3 regions of the Methyloversatilis sp. XJ19-13 genome follow, and region 3 is predicted to be linked to each of the others. Evidence: predicted binding sites of a transcription regulator. Region 3 holds the regulator's gene; each other region holds the start of a gene.
What was found. Region 3 encodes sigma-54, which starts transcription at its own class of promoters, with help from an activator protein. Its sites were predicted from a motif close to TGGCACNNTTCCTGCT; they were not measured.
Positions count from the first base shown of each region.

Region 1: NMQ14_RS04430 (nitrate reductase) is a predicted target of sigma-54. The motif match lies at 4,900-4,915, and genes of this name have one in related genera.
Region 2: nifH (nitrogenase iron protein) is a predicted target of sigma-54. The motif match lies at 1,624-1,639, and genes of this name have one in related genera.

Region 1 is NZ_JANINH010000002.1:399,030-406,262, forward strand. Features, by position in the region: gene nirB (nitrite reductase large subunit NirB) at 1-1,183, shown strand, start outside; gene nirD (nitrite reductase small subunit NirD) at 1,303-1,620, shown strand; gene NMQ14_RS04420 (NarK/NasA family nitrate transporter) at 1,865-3,079, shown strand; gene NMQ14_RS04425 (bifunctional protein-serine/threonine kinase/phosphatase) at 3,096-4,775, shown strand; gene NMQ14_RS04430 (nitrate reductase) at 4,937-7,233, shown strand, end outside.
Region 2 is NZ_JANINH010000001.1:127,589-134,821, forward strand. Features, by position in the region: gene nifD (nitrogenase molybdenum-iron protein alpha chain) at 1-478, opposite strand, end outside; gene nifH (nitrogenase iron protein) at 595-1,473, opposite strand; gene NMQ14_RS00620 (group II truncated hemoglobin) at 1,884-2,351, shown strand; gene NMQ14_RS00625 (hypothetical protein) at 2,332-2,925, shown strand; gene NMQ14_RS00630 (ArsC/Spx/MgsR family protein) at 2,967-3,398, shown strand; gene NMQ14_RS00635 (hypothetical protein) at 3,709-3,876, opposite strand; gene NMQ14_RS00640 (DUF6156 family protein) at 3,920-4,195, shown strand; gene NMQ14_RS00645 (hypothetical protein) at 4,336-4,707, opposite strand; gene NMQ14_RS00650 (hypothetical protein) at 4,711-4,944, opposite strand; gene NMQ14_RS00655 ((2Fe-2S)-binding protein) at 4,977-5,273, opposite strand; gene NMQ14_RS00660 (SIR2 family protein) at 5,309-6,151, opposite strand; gene NMQ14_RS00665 (DegT/DnrJ/EryC1/StrS aminotransferase family protein) at 6,179-7,233, opposite strand, start outside.
Region 3 is NZ_JANINH010000003.1:189,646-196,878, forward strand. Features, by position in the region: gene recX (recombination regulator RecX) at 1-128, shown strand, start outside; gene lptB (LPS export ABC transporter ATP-binding protein) at 121-861, shown strand; gene NMQ14_RS05520 (RNA polymerase factor sigma-54) at 882-2,318, shown strand; gene hpf (ribosome hibernation-promoting factor, HPF/YfiA family) at 2,382-2,702, shown strand; gene ptsN (PTS IIA-like nitrogen regulatory protein PtsN) at 2,824-3,312, shown strand; gene hprK (HPr(Ser) kinase/phosphatase) at 3,281-4,216, shown strand; gene NMQ14_RS05540 (PsiF family protein) at 4,320-4,646, shown strand; gene NMQ14_RS05545 (hypothetical protein) at 4,789-5,475, shown strand; gene NMQ14_RS05550 (hypothetical protein) at 5,574-6,389, shown strand; gene NMQ14_RS05555 (serine/threonine-protein kinase) at 6,455-7,233, shown strand, end outside.

The sequences.
Region 1 (7,233 bases), on a different contig from region 3:
GTGCAAGGGCACCATCGTCAAGGCGATCAAGGAAAAGGGCCTGTTTTCGCTCGACGACGTGCGCAAGCACACCAAGGCGTCCAGCTCGTGCGGATCGTGCACCGGTCTGGTCGAACAGATCCTCGCCTCGTGCATCGGCGGTGCCTACACGCCGGCCAGCTCCACCTCGAAGGCGATGTGCGGCTGCACCGACATGAACCATGGCGACGTGCGTGCGGCGATCCGCGACCGCCATTACATCGACATCCCGACCGTGATGCGCGAGTTGCAGTGGAAGACGCCGAACGGCTGTGCGTCCTGCCGCCCGGCGCTCAATTACTACGTGCAGTCGAGCTGGCCGCACGAGGCGAAGGACGATCCGCAGAGCCGCTACATCAACGAGCGCGCGCACGCCAACATCCAGAAGGACGGCACCTATTCAGTGGTGCCGCGCATGTGGGGCGGCCTGACGACGCCGAACGAACTGCGCGCCATCGCCGACGCCGCCGAGAAGTATCAGGTGCCAACGGTGAAAGTGACCGGCGGCCAGCGGATCGACCTGCTGGGCGTGAAGAAGGACGACCTGCCCGCCATGTGGGCCGACCTTGCGCAGGCCGGCATGGTGTCCGGTCACGCCTACGGCAAGAGTCTGCGCACCGTGAAGACCTGCGTCGGCGCCGAGCACTGCCGCTTCGGCACCCAGCTGTCGATGGGTCTGGGCGTCAAACTGGAGAAGATGCTGTTCGGCATGTACAGCCCGCACAAGGTGAAGCTCGCCGTGTCCGGCTGCCCGCGCAACTGCGCCGAAGCCGGCATCAAGGACGTGGGCGTCATCGGTGTGGAATCCGGCTACGAAATCTATGTCGCCGGCAATGGCGGCATCAAGACCGAGGTCGCGCAGTTCTTCTGCAAGGTGACCAGCGACGACGAGGTCATGGAGTACTCCGGCGCCTTCCTGCAGCTCTATCGCGAAGAAGGCTGGTACCTCGAACGCACGGTGCATTACATCGACCGCGTCGGCCTCGACTATGTGAAGGGCAAGGTGGTCGACGACGCAGAGAACCGCAAGGCGCTGTACGAGCGACTGCTTTTCGCGCTGCAGGACTACAAGGACCCGTGGCTGGAGCGCGCCGAAGCGGACGCGAAATCCGAGCTCGGCCGTGAGTTCCGCACCATCGCCATCAAGCAGGCGATGAAGGCCTGATCCTGGGATGAGGGGTCAGGGGCTAGCGACAAGCCCACCTCGCGCGGCAAAGCCGCGCCTGTTCCCTAGCCCCCAGCCCCCAACCACTAGCCCCTCCGGATACCCATACAGGAACCCTCATGAGCACCGAAACCTCCACCTGGGCGCCGGTCTGCGCGCTCGAAGACATTCCCCACCTGGGCTCGCGCATCGTGCGCAGCGACACCGGCGACATCGCCATCTTCCGCAATGACAGCGAGGTGTTCGCGGTGCACGACAAGTGTCCGCACAAAGGCGGACCGCTGTCGCAGGGCATCGTGCATGGCAACACCGTCACCTGCCCGCTGCACAGCTGGAAGATCCAGCTCGATTCGGGCGACGCCGTCGCACCGGACGTCGGCTGCACGCGCAGCTTCGAAGTGAAGGTCGAACAGGGACAGGTGCTGCTGAAAGCCTGATCCACCGCGTACGCCCCGTAGGTTGGGGTGAGCGCAGCGATGCCCAACAAGAGCTTGATGCGCATCGCACTGAGTGGCATCGGCATGTTGGGCATCGCTGCGCTCACCCCAACCTACACATGATTACCGATGCTCGGCGGAGCGAAGCTCAGCGGCTCACCCATTTCATTCACAGCAATCCCGAAGAACGGCTGTCCGCAACGACGCGCACAGGCCGGATCGATAACGGGGAGGTCATCCACCGATGGACAGGAAAGCATTTCTCAAGGCCGGTCACACGCCCACGCTGTTTGCCGCCTTTCTCTATTTCGATCTCGCCTTCATGGTGTGGGTGCTGCTCGGCCCGCTCGGCGTGCAGATCGCCCAGGACCTTAATCTGACGCACGCGCAGAAGGGCTTCATGGTGGCGGTGCCGGTGCTGGCCGGTGCGCTGCTGCGCATGCTGATGGGCGTATTGGTCGACCACCTGCAACCGAAGAAGGCCGGCGCCATCGGCCAGGTCATCGTCATCGCAGCGATGTTCGTCGCCTGGCAGTTCGGCATCCACAGTTATGAACAGGCGCTGCTGCTCGGCTGCTTCCTCGGCTTCGCTGGCGCAGCCTTCGCAGTGGCGCTGCCGCTGGCGTCGCGCTGGTATCCGCCGGAACACCAGGGCACGGCACTGGGCATTGCCGGCGCCGGCAACTCCGGCACCGCACTGGCTGCGCTGTTTGCACCGGGGCTGGCGGCGGCTTTCGGCTGGGTGAATGTGTTCGGTCTGGCGCTGATTCCGCTGGTGGCCGTATTCATCTTCTACCTGCTGGTGGCGAAGGACGCGCCGGAATGCCCGCCACCCAAGACGCTGGCTGAATACCTGAAGGTGCTGAAGGACCGCGACGCCTGGTGGTTCATGTTCTTCTACAGCGTCACCTTCGGCGGCTTCGTCGGGCTGGCCTCGTCGCTCACCATCTACTTCAACACCCAGTACGGGCTGGATGCGCAGATGGCCGGTTACTTCACCGCCGCCTGCGTGTTCGCCGGCTCGCTGGTGCGGCCGATCGGCGGCAACCTCGCCGACCGCATCGGCGGCATCCGTACGCTGACCGTCATGTATGTCGTTGCAGCAGCCTTCCTGTTCGGCGTGAGCTTCGGACTGCCGCAGGCCTGGATGGCGGTGGTCGTGTTCGTCGGCGCCATGCTGGCGCTGGGCATGGGCAATGGCGCGGTGTTCCAGCTGGTGCCGCAGCGCTTCCGGCGCGAGATCGGCGTCATGACCGGCCTGGTCGGCATGGCCGGCGGCATCGGCGGCTTCTATCTCGCGTCTTCGCTCGGCTATTCCCGCGAAGCCACCGGCAGCTACCAGACCGGCTTCATCATTTTCGGGCTGCTGGCCGTGCTGGCGCTGATCGGGTTGACGCGGGTGAAGACGCGCTGGCGCACTACGTGGGGGGCGGCCCACCTCACCTCTGCGCGCATCTGACGCAGGGCTCCCGGTCATGACATTGAAGGTGTCCATCGGCCAGTGCTCGATCGCCGGGCCGCGGCCGCGCAACGAGGATTTCGCGGGCGCTGTGACGCCCGCGGGCGAAACGCTGGACGCCAGGGGCGTGCTGCTCGCCGTGGCCGACGGCGTCGGCGGGCATGCCAATGGACGCGAAGCGGCCGAGCTCACCGTGCGCGGCCTGCTCAACGATTACTACGCCACCCCCGACACCTGGAGCATCGCGCAGTCGATCGACCAAGTGCTGGGCGCACTCAATCGCTGGCTGATCGCGCACGCCGCGCGCACACGCGAAACCGCCGGCATGGCGACCACGCTGTCGGCGCTGGTGCTGCGCGGCACGCGCTGGCATCTGGCCCATGTCGGCGATTCGCGCATCTACCTGTACCGCGCCGCGGCGCTGACGCGCCTGACCGAAGACCACACCTGGGCGCACCCCGAACTGTCGAACGTCCTGCATCGCGCGGTGGGACTCGACGCCCGCCTCGCGGTCGACCACGCCGAGGGCGAACTCGAGGTGGGCGACTGCTTCGTGCTGCTGAGCGACGGTGTGTGGAACACGCTGCACGATGAAGGTATCGCCAGCGTGCTGGCGCGCGATGGCGAACCGGAGTCGCTGGCCTCGGCGCTGGTACTGCAGGCCGAAGCGCGTGGCACCAACGACAACTGCACCGCGCTGGTGGTGCGCATCGACGCGCTGGCCCGGGCGGCACTGCGCGACCGCCTTGCCCAGGCTGCGCAACTGGACCTGCCGCCGCGGCTGCACCCGGGCGATGTCGTCGACGGACTGAAGGTCGAGACGGTGCTGCACGAATCGCGTGTCACCCTGCTGTATCGCGTGCGTGACATCGCCAGCGGTGAAGTCAGGGTGCTCAAGACCCTGCGTGCGGACGCGGCCGATCCGGATGCCATCGCCGCGCTGGTGCACGAGGAGTGGCTGGCGCGCCGGGTGGTGTCGCCACTGTTTCCGCAGGTGTCGAACCATGCCGGGCGAAGCAGCCTGTACTACCTTATGAGCTGGCATGAGGGGGCAACACTGCGTGCCCGGCTTGATGCGGGCCACCACTTCGGAGTCGAGCAGATTGTCCGGCTGGGTTGCACCGTGCTGCGCGCGCTCGGCACATTGCACCGGCTCGGCATCGTGCATCGCGACATCAAGCCGGACAACCTGCATCTGGACGCCCAGGGCGCATTGCGCGTACTCGACCTCGGTGTCGCGGCGTCCGACGGCGAAGCGTTCGGTGAGATCAACAACCCGGGTACGCCGAGCTACATGGCGCCGGAACTGTTCGCGGGCTCGGTAGCCAGCGAGTCGAGCGATCTGTTCGCGCTCGGTGTCACGCTGTACGAGTTGCTGACCCGGCGTTATCCGTACGGCGAGGTCGAACCCTTCCAGCGACCGCGCTTCGGCGATCCGCTGCCGCCCACGCGGTTTCGCCCGGACACGCCGGAATGGCTGGAAGCGGCGCTGCTCAAGGCCGTTGCGCGCACACCCGATGCGCGCTTTGAAACTGCCGAGGAATTCCTGCTCGCGCTGGAGCGCGGCGCACACCGTCCGCTTGCGCTGCCACGGCGCGCGCCACTGATCGAACGCGCCTCGACGCGCCTGTTGCGCCTTCTGCTCACCGGCTCAACACTCTTGAATCTGCTGCTGCTGTGGGCGCTGCTCGCATGAATGCCGCGTACCGGGCGCACCAGTGGCATGCATGCACCGTTCATTGCGCCCCGCGAAGGAGCGCGCGTGCACGCCATCGCCGCAAAAGCGCCCGCACAGGCGCGCAAACAAGCCTTCAATAACGTGGCATACGCCTTGCTAAACGTCTGGCGGAGACAACAATGACCGATAAGCGACACGAAACCCGCTCGACCTGCTGCTACTGCGGTGTCGGGTGCGGCGTGATCATCGAACACGACGGCAGCCGTATCAGCGGTGTGCGCGGCGACCCCGGGCATCCGGCGAATTTCGGCCGGCTGTGCACCAAGGGCGCCACGCTGCACCTCAGCGCGCGTCCGGAAACGCGCGCCCTGCATCCGGAACTGCGCCTTGGCCGCGATGCGCCGCGCACGCGCGTGGGCTGGGATGCTGCGCTCGACCATGCCGCCGACCGGTTTGCGGCCATCATCGATAAGCACGGCCCGGACGCTGTCGCCTTCTACATTTCCGGCCAGCTGCTGACCGAGGATTACTACGCCTTCAACAAGCTGGCAAAGGGACTGATCGGCACCAACAATGTCGACACCAATTCTCGCCTGTGCATGAGTTCGGCCGTGTCGGCCTACAAGATGACGCTCGGCGCCGACGCGCCGCCCTGCTCCTATGAAGACATCGACCACACCGACTGCCTGCTGATCGCCGGCGGCAACCCGGCCTACGCCCACCCCATCGTCTATCGCCGCATCGAGGACGCGCGGCGCGCCAATCCGGCGCTGAAACTGATCGTCATCGACCCGCGCCGCACCGACACCGCGTCCGACGCCGACCTGCATCTGCCGCTGCTGCCCGGCACCGATGTCTGGCTGTTCAACGCCATGCTGCACGTGCTGCTGTGGGAAGGACACGCCGACGACGCCTTCATTCGCGCACACACCGAAGGCTTCGACGCACTGCGCAGGCACGTGCGCGACGTGACGCCGGCGGTTGCCGCGGAAATATGCGGCCTGCGCGCCGAAGACATCGTCACCGCCGCGCAGTGGTTCGGTTCGGCGAAGGCGGCGATGTCGATGTGGTGTCAGGGCCTGAACCAGTCGCATCACGGCACGCACAACGGCACCGCGCTCATAGCGCTGCATCTGGCCACCGGCCAGATCGGCCGCCCGGGGGCCGGTCCGTTCTCGCTGACCGGTCAGCCCAATGCGATGGGCGGGCGAGAAGTCGGCGGCATGGCCAACCTGCTGTCCGGCCACCGTGACCTCGCCAACCCGGCACACCGGGCCGAAGTCGCGCGCCTCTGGGGCATCGACGACGTACCGGCGCAACCCGGCCTGACCGCGGTCGATCTGTTCGAGGGCGTGCGCAGCGGCCAGGTGAAGGCGATCTGGATCGCCTGTACCAATCCGGCACACTCGATGCCCGATCAGGCGCTGATCACCGAGGCGCTGCAGACGGCTGAATTCGTCGTCGTGCAGGACGCCTGCCGCAGCACCGAAACCGCCGCCTTCGCCGATCTGCTGCTGCCGGCGAGCACCTGGGGCGAAAAGGAAGGCACGGTCACCAACTCGGAGCGCCGCATCACGCATGTGAAGGCCGCACTGCCGCCACCCGGCGAAGCGCGCGCCGACTGGCGCATCGCCTGTGATTTCGCGCACGTGCTCGCACCCCGGCTCGGCCGCGACGCGATGAGCCTGTTCCCCTATGACAGCGTGGAACAACTGTTCAACGAACACGCCGAAACCACCCGCGGACGCGACCTCGACATCACCGGCCTGAGCTACGCCCTGCTCGACCGCCTCGGTCCGCAGCAGTGGCCCTTCCCCGCCGGCGCCGATGCCGGCCGGGCACGCCTCTACACTGAGCGCACGTTCGCGACCGCGGACGGCCGCGCACGCTTTGTCGTACCGGTCACCAGCACCACTGCGGAAAAGATCGACGCCCGCTTTCCGCTGCACCTGAATACCGGCCGGCTACGCGACCAATGGCACTGCATGAGCCGCACCGGCCAGGTGGCGCAGCTGTACAGCCATGTCGACGAGCCGCGCGTCGAGGTGCACGCCGACGATCTGGCGCGCCGCGGTCTGGCCGACGGCGACCTGGTCCGCATCCGCAGCCGGCGCGGCGACATCGTGCTGCGCGCCCACGCCAGCGCCGCCCAGCGACCGGGCAGCGCCTTCGTCGCGATGCATTGGGGACGCAACACACTTTCGAACAGCGGCGCCAATGCACTGACCGCAGGCCGGACCGACCCTTATTCCAAACAGCCCGAACTCAAGCACGCGGCCGTGCAGATCGCGCGCGCCGATCTGCCGCATCAGGCGCTGCTGCTGCGCACCGAAGCCAGCGACGAAGCCGCCGTCAGCGCTGCGCTGCGGCGCTCGGAAGCGCTGGCCCCGGTGCTGGCCCGCTTTGCCTACGCCGCACTGTCGCTGGCCGGCCGGGAGCGGCCGGTGCTGGTGCTGCGCATCGCGCACGACGCACC
Region 2 (7,233 bases), on a different contig from region 3:
TCAGACCGATCGGGCATTCCGACTGCACGGTGATGCCCTTGTTCAGCGGGAACAGGTCCTGGATTTCATCCATGATGACTTCCAGCTTCTTGTCGCCGCCGAAGACGATGTCCTTCTCCTGGAAATCGGAGGTGAATTGCATCGTCACGAAGGTGTCCACACCGGTCACGCCGATGTAGTAATTGCGTCGCGCCGCCCACGAATACTGGCCACAGCCGACCGGGCCGTGCGAAATGTGGATCATGTCCTTGATCGGACCCCACACCACGCCCTTGGAACCCGCGTAGGCGCAGCCGCGGATCGTCATCACGCCGGGCAGCGACTTGATGTTCGACTTGACGCCGCAGTCGGGCTTGCCTTCCTCGTGAACATTGAGGTGCTTGGCCCGCTTCTTGGCGGTCTTTTCCGGGTAGGCCTTCAGCACCTCTTCGATGAGAGCTGCGTTCTGGGCCTTCTTTTCGTCAATCGTCATGCTCATTTGAGTACTCCTGTACGTATCGAGAGCGGAGGGAGGAGAACCGTGGGGTCGCCGGCGGAGGCCGGGAGCCTGCGGGCTTTGCGACCCGCGGCTCCCGACCCTCGACTCTCGGTTTCTCAGGCGACTTCGGTTGCCTTCTTGCCGACCTGCGACTCGTCGATCTGCTTCATGATGCCGTGCTCCATCAGCAGGTCTTCGAGCTGGTCCATCGTGATCGGCGTCGGGATCGTGCCGTTGCCGGCGTTGGCGTGGATCTTCTCGGCCAGCGTGCGGTACTCGCCCGCCTGCTTCGAATCCGGTGCGTACTCGAGCACCGTCATGCGACGCAGTTCGGCGTGCTGCACGATGTTGTCGCGCGGTACGAAGTGGATCAGGCGCGATCCGAGCATCTTGGCCAGTGATTCGGCCAGTTCCAGTTCCTTGTCGGTCTGGCGCTCGTTGCACACCAGGCCGCCGAGGCGCACGCCGCCCGAATTGGCGTACTTCAGAATGCCCTTGGAAATGTTGTTGGCCGCGTACATGGCCATCATTTCGCCCGACATCACGATGTAGATTTCCTGCGCCTTGTTTTCGCGGATGGGCATGGCGAAGCCGCCGCACACCACGTCGCCCAGCACGTCGTAGCTGACGTAGTCGACGCCGTCATAGGCACCGTTTTCCTCGAGGAAGTTGATCGAGGTGATGACACCACGGCCGGCGCAGCCGACGCCGGGTTCCGGGCCGCCGGACTCGACGCAGCGGATGTCCTTGTAGCCGATCTTCATGACGTCCTCGAGCTCGAGGTCTTCCACCGAGCCGGCTTCAGCGGCCAGCGACAGGATGGTGTCCTGTGCCTTGGCGTGCAGGATCAGGCGGGTCGAGTCAGCCTTGGGGTCGCAGCCGACGATGAGGATCTTCTGGCCCAGATCCGACAGCGCGGCCAGTGTGTTTTGCGAGGTCGTCGATTTGCCGATCCCACCCTTGCCATAAAAGGCGATTTGCCGAAGTTTTGCCATTTCGATGTCACTCCTGAGTCGATGAACAGTTGGATGCCGCCGACCGTGTGGTCCTTGGCGCTTACCGTGCCACCGGATGCAGCCCCTCGTGCCTTTATTGGTCTTCGTGGTTGCCACTGCGGCGAGTCATGGTCGGTGCAAGGTCACTTCAGCAACTGCCGTGCCACTCGCGTTCAACATCGCCAGAAGCCATCCCGGACGCCAGTTTTCAACGCAAACGCGGCATCTGACGGGCCGACGGACGGATGTGACAAACGCGACATTCATCGCAGCGCTGTGCGGAATGGCCGGGTCGGCGCACGGTCTGTCGCGAATGGCGCAAACGGCCTGCAGGCGGGCGTTGGCCATCCCGGACAGCGAGCGGGTACGGGGCTTGCTGTATGCCTGCATCAACACGCGTACCCGATGCCATGGAAACCCGCCCGCCTGCAGACAAGCCTGTTGTCCCCTCCGTCAGTTCAGCTTCTGCCGGCGGCAATCCCCACTTCGAGCGCATCGGTGGCGAAGCAGCGATCGAACGTCTGGTCGAGCGCTTCTATCACCATATGAGTACGCAGCCGGCGGCGGCCGGCATTCGCGCGATGCACCCGGCCGACCTGCGGTCGGTGCGCCAGATACTGGTGAACTATCTGGTCGAGTGGACCGGCGGTCCGCAGCGCTATTCGACCGAGCGCGGCCATCCGCGGCTGCGCCGCAAACACCTGGCATTTCCGATCGGCACCGCCGAACGGGATGCGTGGATGGACTGCATGCGACGGGCGCTGCAGGAAGTCGTAGACGATGCCGCGTTGCGGCAGCAACTCGAGCAGGCTTTTTTCAAGACCGCGGATTTCATCCGCAATGATCAGGGGAACCACCATGAGCATCACCATAGCTAGCTCCGCATTTGCCACGCTGGAAAACGAGAAGCGGATGCTCAACGCCGTCTTCAAGGGTCCGACCCACAAGGCGGATCGTGTCGGCTTCCGCGGCGACATCGCGCTGAAGTTCGCGCAGCAGTTCGCCGACGAGGCGCGCCCGCCCGAAATCAGCATGGACCAGGTGATTGCCGCCGCTCACGAGGGCGAGCAGCAGATTCCCTTTCTGACCGGTTTCCTGCTGTCGTTCGAATACCTGAAGCTGCTGGCCGACGTGCTCGGCGAGGCGCTGTCGCCGACCGGCAAGTACTTCCTGTTCTGCGACAACATCGACCTGTCGAAGAAGTATCAGGTGCAGTATGGCGGCGCGACCTTCTACATTCTGCCGATCGACGAAGCCACGGTGTACAACGAACTGCTCGAACTGCTGTATCTGGAAAAGACCGAACTGAAGAAGTTCGACACCGCCGGCAAGGTGGATGCCGTGGCCGACGCCGCACTCAAATTCACCGGCAAGTTCCCGGAAATCACCTTCGAGGAAGGCCTGAAGCTGATGGGCCCGATCCGCAACCTGTACGAGAACCGTCCGGTATGACGCGGTTGCGCCCGGCGGCAGCGCCGGGTGCATGCGAAGCCATGAGTCACGTCGTCTTCTTCGAGAAACCCGGCTGCGGCGGAAATGCAAAGCAGAAGCAGTGGTTGCTCGACGCCGGCCATACGCTCGACGTGCGCAGCCTGCTGGCCGAGCCTTGGACGGCCGATGCCCTGCTCGCATGGCTCGCTCCGCTGCCTGTCGCCGACTGGTTCAACCGCGCCGCCCCGCGCGTGAAGTCGGGCGAAATCGTGCCGGAAGAAGTTGGTCGCGAAGCGGCGCTTGCGCTGCTGCTGGCCGAACCGCTGCTGATCCGCCGGCCACTGCTGCAGGTCGGCGACGAACGCCGGGTCGGCTTCGACCCGGCCGCGATCGACACCTGGATCGGTCTCGACACTCACGCGGCGCAGCGCTCCCGCGCGCAGTCGGAAGGCTGCGCGGCCGGCATGAACGAAGGCGGTTGTGCAGCACCGTGATCGGGGCGGTGCGAGCGGAGCAAGCCGGTTCGACCACCGATGTTGGGCATCGCTGCGCTCCCCCCAACCTACGAACGGGTGCCTGCCGTGTGGGTTGGGCCTCGCTGCGCTCCCCCCAACCTACGAACGGGTGCATGCCGTGTGTGTTGGGCATCGCTGCGCTCACCCCAACCTACAAACTGCAGATCGGCGCATTCCGTAGGTTGGGGTGAGCGCAGCGATGCCCAACACACACGGCATGCACCCGTTCGTAGGTTGGGGTGAGCGCAGCGATGCCCAACAATTTCCTCTCAAAAGAAGTAATGCCCGCTCAGTCCGGCGTCATGTCAGGCTGCAGTATCACCTCGTCCGGCAGCCCGTTGTCGTTGTGCTGCACGTCGATGCCGCCCAGCGGCGAATACCCTTCGTCGCCCTCGATCAGTACAGCCGCATCCGGCGGCAACGTGCGCAGTTTCTCCATCAGTTGTCCGACATTCATTGCGGGCACTTCCTTCTCCTCACGACCATCTTGAGCTCGCGACATGAATGCAACGATCAGCCGGCAGCGCAACTTCCTGACCTATCGCGGTGTGAAGCTGCCGCTGCAGTTCGCCGAAGAACTGGCAGCCGACGCGCTGAGCAACCGCAACACCTATTTCGTCGCGTCCTACGATGACGCCGGGCGCATGTTGCGTTGCGAGAAGCGGGTTTACGGCGAAGTCGAAATGAGCCATGTGTATGCCTATGGCGACGATGGGAGGCTGGTGAGCGCCTGCATCACCATCGGTGACGATGAACCGCAGTGGATGCATTTTTGACGTTCGGATTGTTGGGCATCGCTGCGCTCACCCCAACCTACGGTTCGGGACGGGTACAGGGGGGCCCTGCCGGGTACCGTGCATCGTAGGTTGGGGTGAGCGCAGCGATGCCCAACACCCGGCCTGCGCCCGACGTGCAGTCAATCGGCGCACGCGGTGAACGCGAACAGTGCAGGCTGCTCTTCGCGGTACACCCGCAACCACATCAGCGTGGCCGGGGCGAGCGAACTGACGGCGAACCACAGCGTGCCGTCCTGATCGGGCGCGCCTTCCAGCACCCGACGTGTGACGTCCCAGCCATCCCAGCCCAGTTCGGGCATCCGGCTGCGCGCCTCGGCGGGCAGCCCGTGCAGGCAGTCGGCGATGACTTTCAAACGCCCGCACAGCGCACTGCGGGTCAGGCGCGAACGTTCGAAGTCCTCGCGTGCGAGCCCTTCGCCAAGGATGAGAACGTCGCTGCAGGCCTCTTCGAGGATGGCCAGCGATGCCGCACCGAACAAGGTATCGGCCAAGGCTCAGGCGCCGATGCGGTTCTCGAAGTTCAACGCTTCCACCTTGCCGACGGCGCCGCACTTCACGCAGCGCCAGGCAGCCGAAAAGGCCTGGCCGGTACAGGCATCGTCGTAGGTCTGGCGGCAGCCGACCTGGCCGCACTCGCAGCGAAAGGTCTGGCCGTTGCACTTGCCGTTCAGGCCGGTGCGGTTGCCCAGGCAAAGGCCTCGTTCGGCCTTGATGAGGTCATAGCTCATGGTGTTCTTCCTGTAATCGGTTTTCGAGAGGTTCAGACGAAGCTGAGGATTTCCACCGTCACGTTCTCTTCGCCCATCTGGGCCTGACAGGCCAGGCGCGACTTGGAACTGACGCCGACGATCTCGTCGAGCTTCGCGTTTTCGGCACGCTGGATCTTCGACAGGCTCTTGCGTCCTTCATTGATGGCGACGTGGCATTCGCCGCATTTCGCTTCACCGTCGCACTTGCTGACCAGCTTTTCGCCGGCGGCCAGGATGGCGGCCAGCAGCGTTGTGCCGGCGGCAACTTCACTGGTGCGTCCGGACGGCATGATGGTGAGGGTGGCCATGGTGTGCTTCTCCTTTTCTGTGAGGGGGTGGGAAATCAGGCCGCTTCGCTGAGCGGTGCCATGCGGGCCGCAAATTCAGCCAGCGACATGTCGATGCGGGTGATGTTCTGTTCGGCCAGGAACTTCGCTTCCATGCGCGTCGGCTCCTCGGACAGCAGCGCCCAGTGCGTGTCGCTCGAACGCTTCATGATCTGACGTGCGAAGGTGCGCGTGAGCTGGTCGTTGAAGCGGCAGCCGATGAACAGGAAGTGGCGGCCGGTGCGCAGCGCCTGGATCTCGGCCGGGATCGGTGTCTGGATGTCGATCTCCGTCAGCACCTCGACATAGTCGGAGTCCGACACCAGATAGTTGCCGGCCGGGTTGCTGCTGCCGATCGGCTTGTACAGGACGGTCTGCCAGTCCGGCGTGCGGTCGGGCAGCGGATTGCCGTCGCTGTCGTACCAGCCGGTCCAGGTGCCGAAGTGTTCGGACTGCGACAGACCCTGCACCTCGCCCCACTTGACGCCGGCCGCCTGCAGCGCCGCCGCCATCGCTTCGTCGTACCAGGTGTCGACGATCAGCGGTACGCCGAGCGAAGCCAGCCAGCTGTGCATGGCCGAGTAGTGCGGCGCCGCGGCGAATGCGGTATTCATCTGGTCGACCAGCGTCTTGCGGTGCTTGAAGTTTTCGATGAACTGCGCCGCCTGGGTCAGCCGGCCACGGATCTTGTGTGGCACCGACACCTTCGCCGTGAGTAGCGCAACCAGTGCTTCGGGCGAGCCCGGCACGGCGTAGTCGGGCACCAGCGACAGCACGTGCTGGCCCAGGTAGGGCACGATGCGGCCTGCGCGCAGGCCTTGTTCGAGTTCGGCGGGCAGATCGGTGAGAGTGCGGGTCATGATGGGTCCTTGAGCGATGCGTCGGGTTCAGTAGATGGCGGCGCCGGCGCCGACATTGGTCGCCGCGTCCTTCAGCGTTTTCACCACGAAGCGCACTTCGTCCTCTTCGATGAAGCCGTGGAAGGGCAGCGCCAGCGAGCGGTCGCCGATGCGGTCGGTGTTCTTGAGCTGGCCGCGTTTGTAGCCGTACTGCTGGTAGTGGAACTGGTGGTGCAGCGGCCGGCAGTAGGCGGCCACCTCGATCGCTTCGGTGTCGAGGTCCTCGACCAGCTGCGCGCGCGCGCTCAGCGTGAAGCGCTTGCCCAGGTGCACGACGTAGAGCATCCAGTGCACCTCGTCGACGTCCTGCGCCAGATAGGGCGGCTTGATGCCTTCGAAGGTCTGCATCTGCTGGTGGTACCAGACCTCGACCTGCTTGCGACGGGCGTGGATTTCATCGATGCGTTCGGCCTGCGCGATGCCGATGGCGGCGGCGATGTCGCTCATGTTGGCGGCCAGCGGCACGCGGCTGCCGACCGACACCGAGTTGCGGTCGGCCAGCGCATGCGAGCGCAGGTAGCGCAGTTCGCTGGCGAGCTTCGCATCGTCGGTCAGCACCATGCCGCCTTCGCCGCAGTTCAGCGCCAGCGGCTGCGAAAAGTCGAAGATGGACATGTCGCCGAAGGTGCCGACCAGCTGGCCCATGTAGCGCGAGCCGATGGCCTCGGTCGAATCCTCGATCAGCGCGATGGCGTGCCGGTCGGCCAGTGCGCGCAGTTCGGCCCACGCAGCCGGATGACCATTGCAGTTGTTGGCCAGGATGGCGCGCGTGCGCGGCGTGATGGCGTCGGCAACGGCCTGCGGCGCAACGGCACCGGACCAGTAGTCGATGTCGGCCAGTACCGGCGTCGCGCCCGCATGCACGATGGCGTTGGCCACGTGGTGCCAGCTGTAGGCACTGGCGATCACCTCGTCGCCGGGGCCGATGCCGAGCGCGCGCAGCGCCAGCCACGCGCCCATCATGCCGCTCGACACCGCTACCGCGTACTTGCGCGCGTGCAGGTCGGCAAACACCGATTCGAACGCCTCGACCATCGGACCGC
Region 3 (7,233 bases):
GCAGGTTCGATGCCGCGCCGCAGGATGCAAAGGCCTGGGCGCGGCAGGCCAGATTTCTTCAATCGCGCGGTTTTTCTGCCGATAGCATACGCAAGGTACTGCGCGAACAACCCGACGACGATGACTGAAAACCGGAGTGTCAGCCGGCTCAAGGTGGAGCGGCTGCGCAAGAAATACAAATCGCGCCCGGTCGTGAAGGATGTGTCCTTCGAGGTTGGCAGCGGCGAAGTGATCGGACTGCTGGGACCGAACGGTGCCGGCAAGACGACCTGTTTCTACATGATCGTCGGCTTGGTCACGGCCGACGGCGGCGAGATCCACCTCGATGGCGAGCGGCTGACGCACTTGCCGATTCACCGGCGGGCGCATCAGGGCCTGTCGTACCTGCCGCAGGAGAATTCGGTGTTCCGCAAGCTGGACGTCGAGGAAAACATCCTCGCCATCCTGGAACTGAATGAGAAGGATGCAGGCGTGCGCGCGAAGCGGCTCGAGGAGCTGCTGGGCGAACTTGGCATTGCCCACCTTCGCAAGAGCGCGGCCGTGGCGCTGTCGGGCGGCGAGCGGCGGCGTGTCGAGATTGCCCGCGCACTGGCCACGTCGCCGCGCTTCATATTGCTGGACGAACCATTCGCCGGTGTGGACCCGATTGCAGTGATCGACATCCAGAAAACCATCCGCTTCCTGAAGGAGCGCGGCATCGGCGTGCTGATCACCGACCACAATGTGCGGGAAACGCTGGGTATCTGTGACCGGGCTTACATCATCAACGAAGGCGAGGTGCTGGCGAGCGGCCGGCCGGACGAAATCGTGTATAACGAAAGTGTCAGGAAGGTCTATCTGGGCGAGCATTTCCGCCTGTAGCCCGCCGAAATTTGCACACCATGAAGCAGTCGCTGCAACTCAAACTTTCCCAGCATCTTGCGCTGACACCGCAGCTGCAACAGTCGATCCGGCTATTGCAGCTGTCGACCATCGAATTCAATCAGGAAATCGAACGTTTCCTCGATGAGAATCCGATGCTCGAGCGTGACGAGCCCGATGCCACCGCCAGCTTCCAGCCGCCGCCCGAGAGCGTGACCGAGGTGCGTGACGCGCCGCAGGAAAGCACCCAGGCCAGCGCAGACGAGCGTGCCCCGGAGGGCACGGGCAGTGCCGACATGGACGAATGGTCGGGCGAAGGCGGCAATTACGGGACGCGCAGTGGTGGCGACGATGACGACGGCGACTACCAGGACGTGCAGGCGGCAGGCACATCACTGAGGGACCACCTGTGCGGCCAGCTTGCGCTGTCGCAGATGAGCGAGCGCGACCGCTATCTGATCCGCCTGCTGATCGAAGCGCTCGATGATGACGGCTACCTGAACCAGGGTCTGGACGAACTGGTCGAGCTGCTGCCGGAAGAGGCCGATATCGACCTCGACGACCTGTCGATCGCGCTGCGCCAGTTGCAGAACTTCGACCCGCCCGGCGTGGCGGCGCGTGACCCGCGCGAATGCCTGCTGATGCAGCTCAACTTTCTGGCGACCGACGAAGTGTCGACGCTCGCACGCGTCATCATCGACCAGCACATCGATCTGCTGGCCGCACGCGACTTCGCCAAGATCCGCCGCGCAGTGGGTTGCGACGAAGAACTGCTGCGTGCCGCACAGACCCTGATCCGTTCGCTCAATCCGCGTCCGGGCGCCCAGTTTGCGCCGATCGATGCGCGATACATCGTGCCCGATGTGGTGGTGCGCAAGGTGCGCGGCCAATGGACGGCATTGCTCAATCCGGATGCCATGCCGCGTCTGCGCATCAACCGGCTGTATGCGGAAATCCTGCAGGGCCAGCGCGGCAGCGGCCTGTCCGGCCAGCTGCAGGAGGCCAAGTGGCTGATCAAGAATGTCCAGCAGCGCTTCGACACCATCCTGCGTGTATCGCAGGCCATCGTCGAGCGCCAGCGCCAGTTCTTCGAATTCGGCGAAGTCGCGATGCGGCCGCTCACGCTGCGCGAGATCGCAGAGACGCTCGAACTGCATGAATCGACCATTTCCCGCGTGACGTCGCAGAAGTACATGGCGACGACGCGCGGTCTGTTCGAACTGAAATATTTTTTCGGCAGCCATGTGGCAACCGAAAGCGGCGGGGCCTGCTCAGCCACCGCAATCCGCGCACTCATCCGCCAGTTGGTGGGTGCCGAGGATGCCAAACGTCCGTTGTCGGACTCGCGTATCGCGGAAATACTGGGTCAGCAGGGCATCGTGGTTGCGCGGCGCACCATCGCCAAATACCGCGAATCGCTCAACATCCCGCCGGTCAGCGTGCGCAAGGCGATCTAACGCGTTCAATGATGAACGCCCGGATCGTCCCGCATATTCCGTCCCGCAACGACAGGAGGCAGCATGAACCTCACCATCACCGGCCATCATCTTGAAGTGACACAGCCGATCCGCGACTACATCGAGTCGAAGCTCGAACGCGTGATCCGCCATTTCGACCACGTAACAAGCGTTTCCGTGATTCTGACAGTCGAAAAGTTGCGACAGAAGGCGGAAGTCACGTTGCACGTGCGAGGCCGCGACATCTTTGTCGAAGCGGAAAGTGAAGACATGTACGCCACCCTTGACAACCTGATGGACAAACTCGATCGCCAGGTGCTCAAACACAAGGAAAAATCGAACGAGCACACGCGCGAGTCGGTCAAGCACCAAGCGGCAGAATGACACGATTGCTGCCTGTCACGAGCGTATAATCCTACGTCTTGTTGCAGTGCAATCAACTTCACGGCGCGGTTTCCGTTAATCCGGTGATCGCGCCCGCCGCGTGTTCGGAGTAGCCCCTGACATGACGCTCATCGCCAAGCTGTTGCCCGTTTCGAATGTCTGTATCGGCCTTGAGGCCAGCAGCAAGAAACGTGTGTTCGAACAGGCCGGCCTGCTGTTCGAGAACCACCAGGGTATTGCCCGCAGCCAGGTGTTCGACAGCCTGTTCGCGCGGGAAAAGCTCGGCTCCACCGGCCTCGGTCAGGGGGTTGCAATCCCGCATGGCCGCATCAAGGGTCTGAAGGAAGCCATCGGCGGGTTCGTGCGGCTGGATACGCCGGTCGCCTTCGATGCGCCGGACGGTCGACCGGTCAATCTGCTGTTTGTGCTGCTGGTGCCCGAACAGGCAACCGAGCTGCATCTGCAGATATTGTCCGAGCTGGCACAAATGTTTGCAGACAAGACATTTCGCGAGCAGCTGCTTCAGGCAGCCGACGCCGCTGCCATCCACACTCTTTTCACCACCTGGCAACCGGTGCATGCGGAAGCTCAGCGTCGCGCGGCTGTTTGAGGACAATCGCGACCGTCTTCGCCTGCAGTGGCAGTGCGGCGACGGCAACACACTGATCGTTGCCGACCAGATCGGCCTGTCTCCCGCCGATCTGGTGGGCCATCTCAATACCATTCACATCCGGCGCATCCAGGTCATCGGCGTGCCGGAAATCCTGTGGGTCGAGAATGTCAGTCCGCGCAAGGTCGAGGATATCGTCGGCGCGCTGCTCGAAGCCCATCCGCCCGCCTTCATCGTCGCCGACGGCGCGCAGCCGCCGGCAACCATCCGCGCCGGCTGCGCCGAACACGGCATTCCCCTGATCACCACGCAACGCAGTGCAGCCTCGGTCATCGACCAGGTGCGCGCCTATCTCGCGCGCGAACTGGCCGACCAGACCACATTGCACGGCGTATCGATGGACGTGCTGGGCATGGGGGTGCTGATCACCGGTGATTCCGGCGTCGGCAAGAGCGAACTTGCACTCGAACTGATTTCGCGCGGTCACGGGCTGGTTGCCGATGACTGCGTGGAAATCTCGCGCATCGCACCCACCGTGCTCGAAGGGCGCTGCCCCGAACTGCTGAAGGACTTTCTCGAGGTCCGCGGGTTGGGCGTGCTGAACATCCGCACCGTATTCGGCGAAACCGCCTGTCGGCGGAAAATGAAGCTGCAGCTGGTCGTGCACCTGCAGAAGCAGGTGACCGGTCTGCCTGAAGCCACGCGCATGCCGCTCGACAACGAGGTGATGGATATCCTCGGTGTGAAGATACGCAAGGTCGTCATACCGGTGGCGGCCGGACGCAATCTGGCCGTGCTGGTCGAAGCGGCCGTACGCGTCACGATCCTGCGCTTCCGCGGCATCGACTCGACGCTCGAGTTCGTCGAGCGTCAGCGTCGTGCGCTCGGTGGCGACGAGGGCTGAAACAGAACTTCCCTGTTCGATGACATGCGAATATCATGCGGATCGACTGGCCTTTGCTAGTCGATCCGCATATTCATTCATTGTTGTCGTGAGGAGCTACATCATGTCCGCATACCGCTTGTCCCCGGCGCTGACTGCCCTGTCAGCCGTCCTGCTGCTTGTCTCGTCGACTGCCGCCATCGCGGGGCCTCAGCAGGAGAAGATGAAAGCCTGCAATGCCGAAGCGAAGGAAAAGGCCCTCAAGGGTGACGAACGCCGCAGCTTCATGAGCGGCTGCCTGTCGTCGGGTTCTGCCGCGAAACCGACGCTGACTGCAGACGAGGCCAGCGCGCTCAAGGAGCGCAAGAAACAGTGCCGCACCGAAGCCACCGACAAGGCGCTCAAGGGCGAAGAACGAAAGTCCTTCATCGCGGAATGCGTCAAGGCCTGACATCCGTGTTACCGGTGCCGCAACCACGGCACCGGCGGTTGTGGCTTATGCAACAACCCGCCGTGAATCGTGCCGCAAGGAGGGGCTGCGGCGCGATTTCCTTTTGCTATAGTCCGGCGGTGTTCGACTGTCGGGGTATGTCGTGCTGCGTTATCGCAATGGAGGCATCCGGCTGCTGTGTGGCGTGACGCTCTTTGCCGCCGCGTCGATGGCAGCAGCATTCAGTTTTTCCGATGAAGCCGAGAAAGACGCGCGCGCCGAGGAAGAACGCAACGCCGCATCGCATACCGCGCTGTCGCTCCCGGCGGGCTGCCTCGACGAACTGAAACGCAGGAAGATCATGATCGTCATGGGCGAGCGCACCGGCGAGGGCATCACCGCCAGCCAGGCCCGCTACAGCCCGCACTTCAATTCGATCAACAAGCGCCTGCTCAGGCAGGGCATCCGCACCTATTCCCAGCAGGAAATCACCGCCCACATCGCCCAGGCGGAGGTGGACGCCTACTTCCGCAACGATCCCGATGCAGCGCTGGCCGCCTCGAAAAAGATGGGCGCCCAGTTGATCCTGCGCGGCACGATCGCCTCGCGCTCGATGCTGAATCCGGTGGTCCGCATTCCCGAGGTCTACGTGACGATCGCCTTCGCGCTGATGAAGCCCGACGGTACGTTGCTGTCCGATGCCCAGGCATCGGCCGAGTCGTATTCGGGCAGCGACACGCTGGCCATGGCAGGCACGCTGGTGGAAGAAAAGGCCGACGGCGTGGTGAACACGCTGTTGGGCGGCTATTGCGCGAATGCGGCATCGAGCAGCGGGAAAAAACGAAAATAGGCAGTCCACACCGGGGCAAGGGCCTTGGGGCCCGAGCATCTCCAGCCGGCGCAGAACCGGCGTGCAATCGATCGGGATGACCAAATGAAAGGGATGTCATGACTATCAACCACGGGATGTTGCGCCACAGGATGGCACTCGCAGTCGCACTTGCCTGCATCGGGGCGCCGGCTTTCGCACAACCGACCTTCGAGAGCGCTTCGCCGACGGCCGGTACCAGCACTTCCGACAAGGCCAACGAAAGCGCCGACAAGGCGATGTACAAGGCTGTCGAGTACAGCAACAAGAACAAGAAGGGGCCGACCGTCATCGTCGTGCCGGGAGAGATCAAGAGCAATAACGCGACCTTCACGCAGAAGTTCGCGTCCAACAATATCGCCGATTTCGGCGAACTCGAACTGTCGCAGGCCAATTTCAAGGTGCTCGAGCGGTCCGATCTCGGTCCGCTGCTGGGGGAGTTCCAGCTGGCCTACTCGATGGGCGACCCCGACTCGGCGCGCAAGATGCTGCAGAAGGGCAAGCTGAAGACGACCAAGTACGTCGTGAAATTTGACATCCTGAAGGCCGAGCAGGTCGCTGCCGCGAAGGAGGGCATCAGCGGCCGGGCCATCGGCAACATCATCGGCATTCTCGGCGGCAGCCGCGGCAGCTACGCCGCGGGCGAAGCGGTCGGATCGGTCGAGACCGCCGCCGCCTCCGGCGTGTGGATCATCGGCATGCGCTACAAGATCATCGACGCAAACACCACCGAACAGCTCGCGCAGGGCTATACCGAAGAGAAAATGGAAGTCGGGGCCAAGGGCACCTCCATACTCGGTGTGTCGAGCAGCCAGGAAGGTGGCATCACGCTGGACGGCATGGTGCAGCGGCTGGTGCAGAAATCGGTCTGGGAAATCGACGCGAAGTACAAGTAAGCGACGCGAAGTACAAGTAAGCGACGCGAAGTACAAGCAAGCATTCCGCTGCCGGAGCACAAACCGTGAGTCTTCCAGCCAGACTGGGCAAGTACGACATCCTGCGCGAGCTCGGTCAGGGTGCCATGGGCATCGTCTACGAAGGACGCGACCCGGTCATCGACCGCCGGGTCGCCATCAAGACGCTCAAGCGCGAGCAGCTGGAGCGCAGCGAAGCCGACGAGGTGATCGCGCGCTTCAAACGCGAGGCGCAGGCGGCCGGACGGCTCAATCACCCGAATGTCGTCGCCATCTACGAGTATGGTGAAGCCGAAGACGGCACGGCCTTTATCGCGATGGAGTTCGTGCAGGGCCGCGAACTGAAGGATCTGTTCGAAGCCGACGAGCGCATTCCGCTGCCCATGGTCGGACAGCTCATGGGGCAGTTGCTCGACGCATTGGGGCATGCCCACCGCCATGGCGTCACCCACCGCGACATCAAGCCGGCGAACATCATCCTGCTGGCCGACAACACGGTGAAGGTGGCGGACTTCGGTGTCGCGCGGATCGAATCGTCGAATCTCACCCAGACCGGCACGGTCATCGGCACGCCGTCCTACATGTCGCCCGAGCAATTCATGGGGCAGACGGTCGATGGCCGCAGTGACCTGTTTTCCGCAGGCGTCGTGCTGTATCAGCTGCTGACCGGCGAAAAGCCCTTCACCGGCGCGCTGACCACCATCATGCACAAGGTGCTGAAGGAAGATCCGACCTGGCCTTCGGTGCTCAACGTTCACGTCAATGCCCGACTCGATACCGTGGTGCGCAAGGCGCTCGCCAAACGTCCGGACGACCGCTTTCAGGA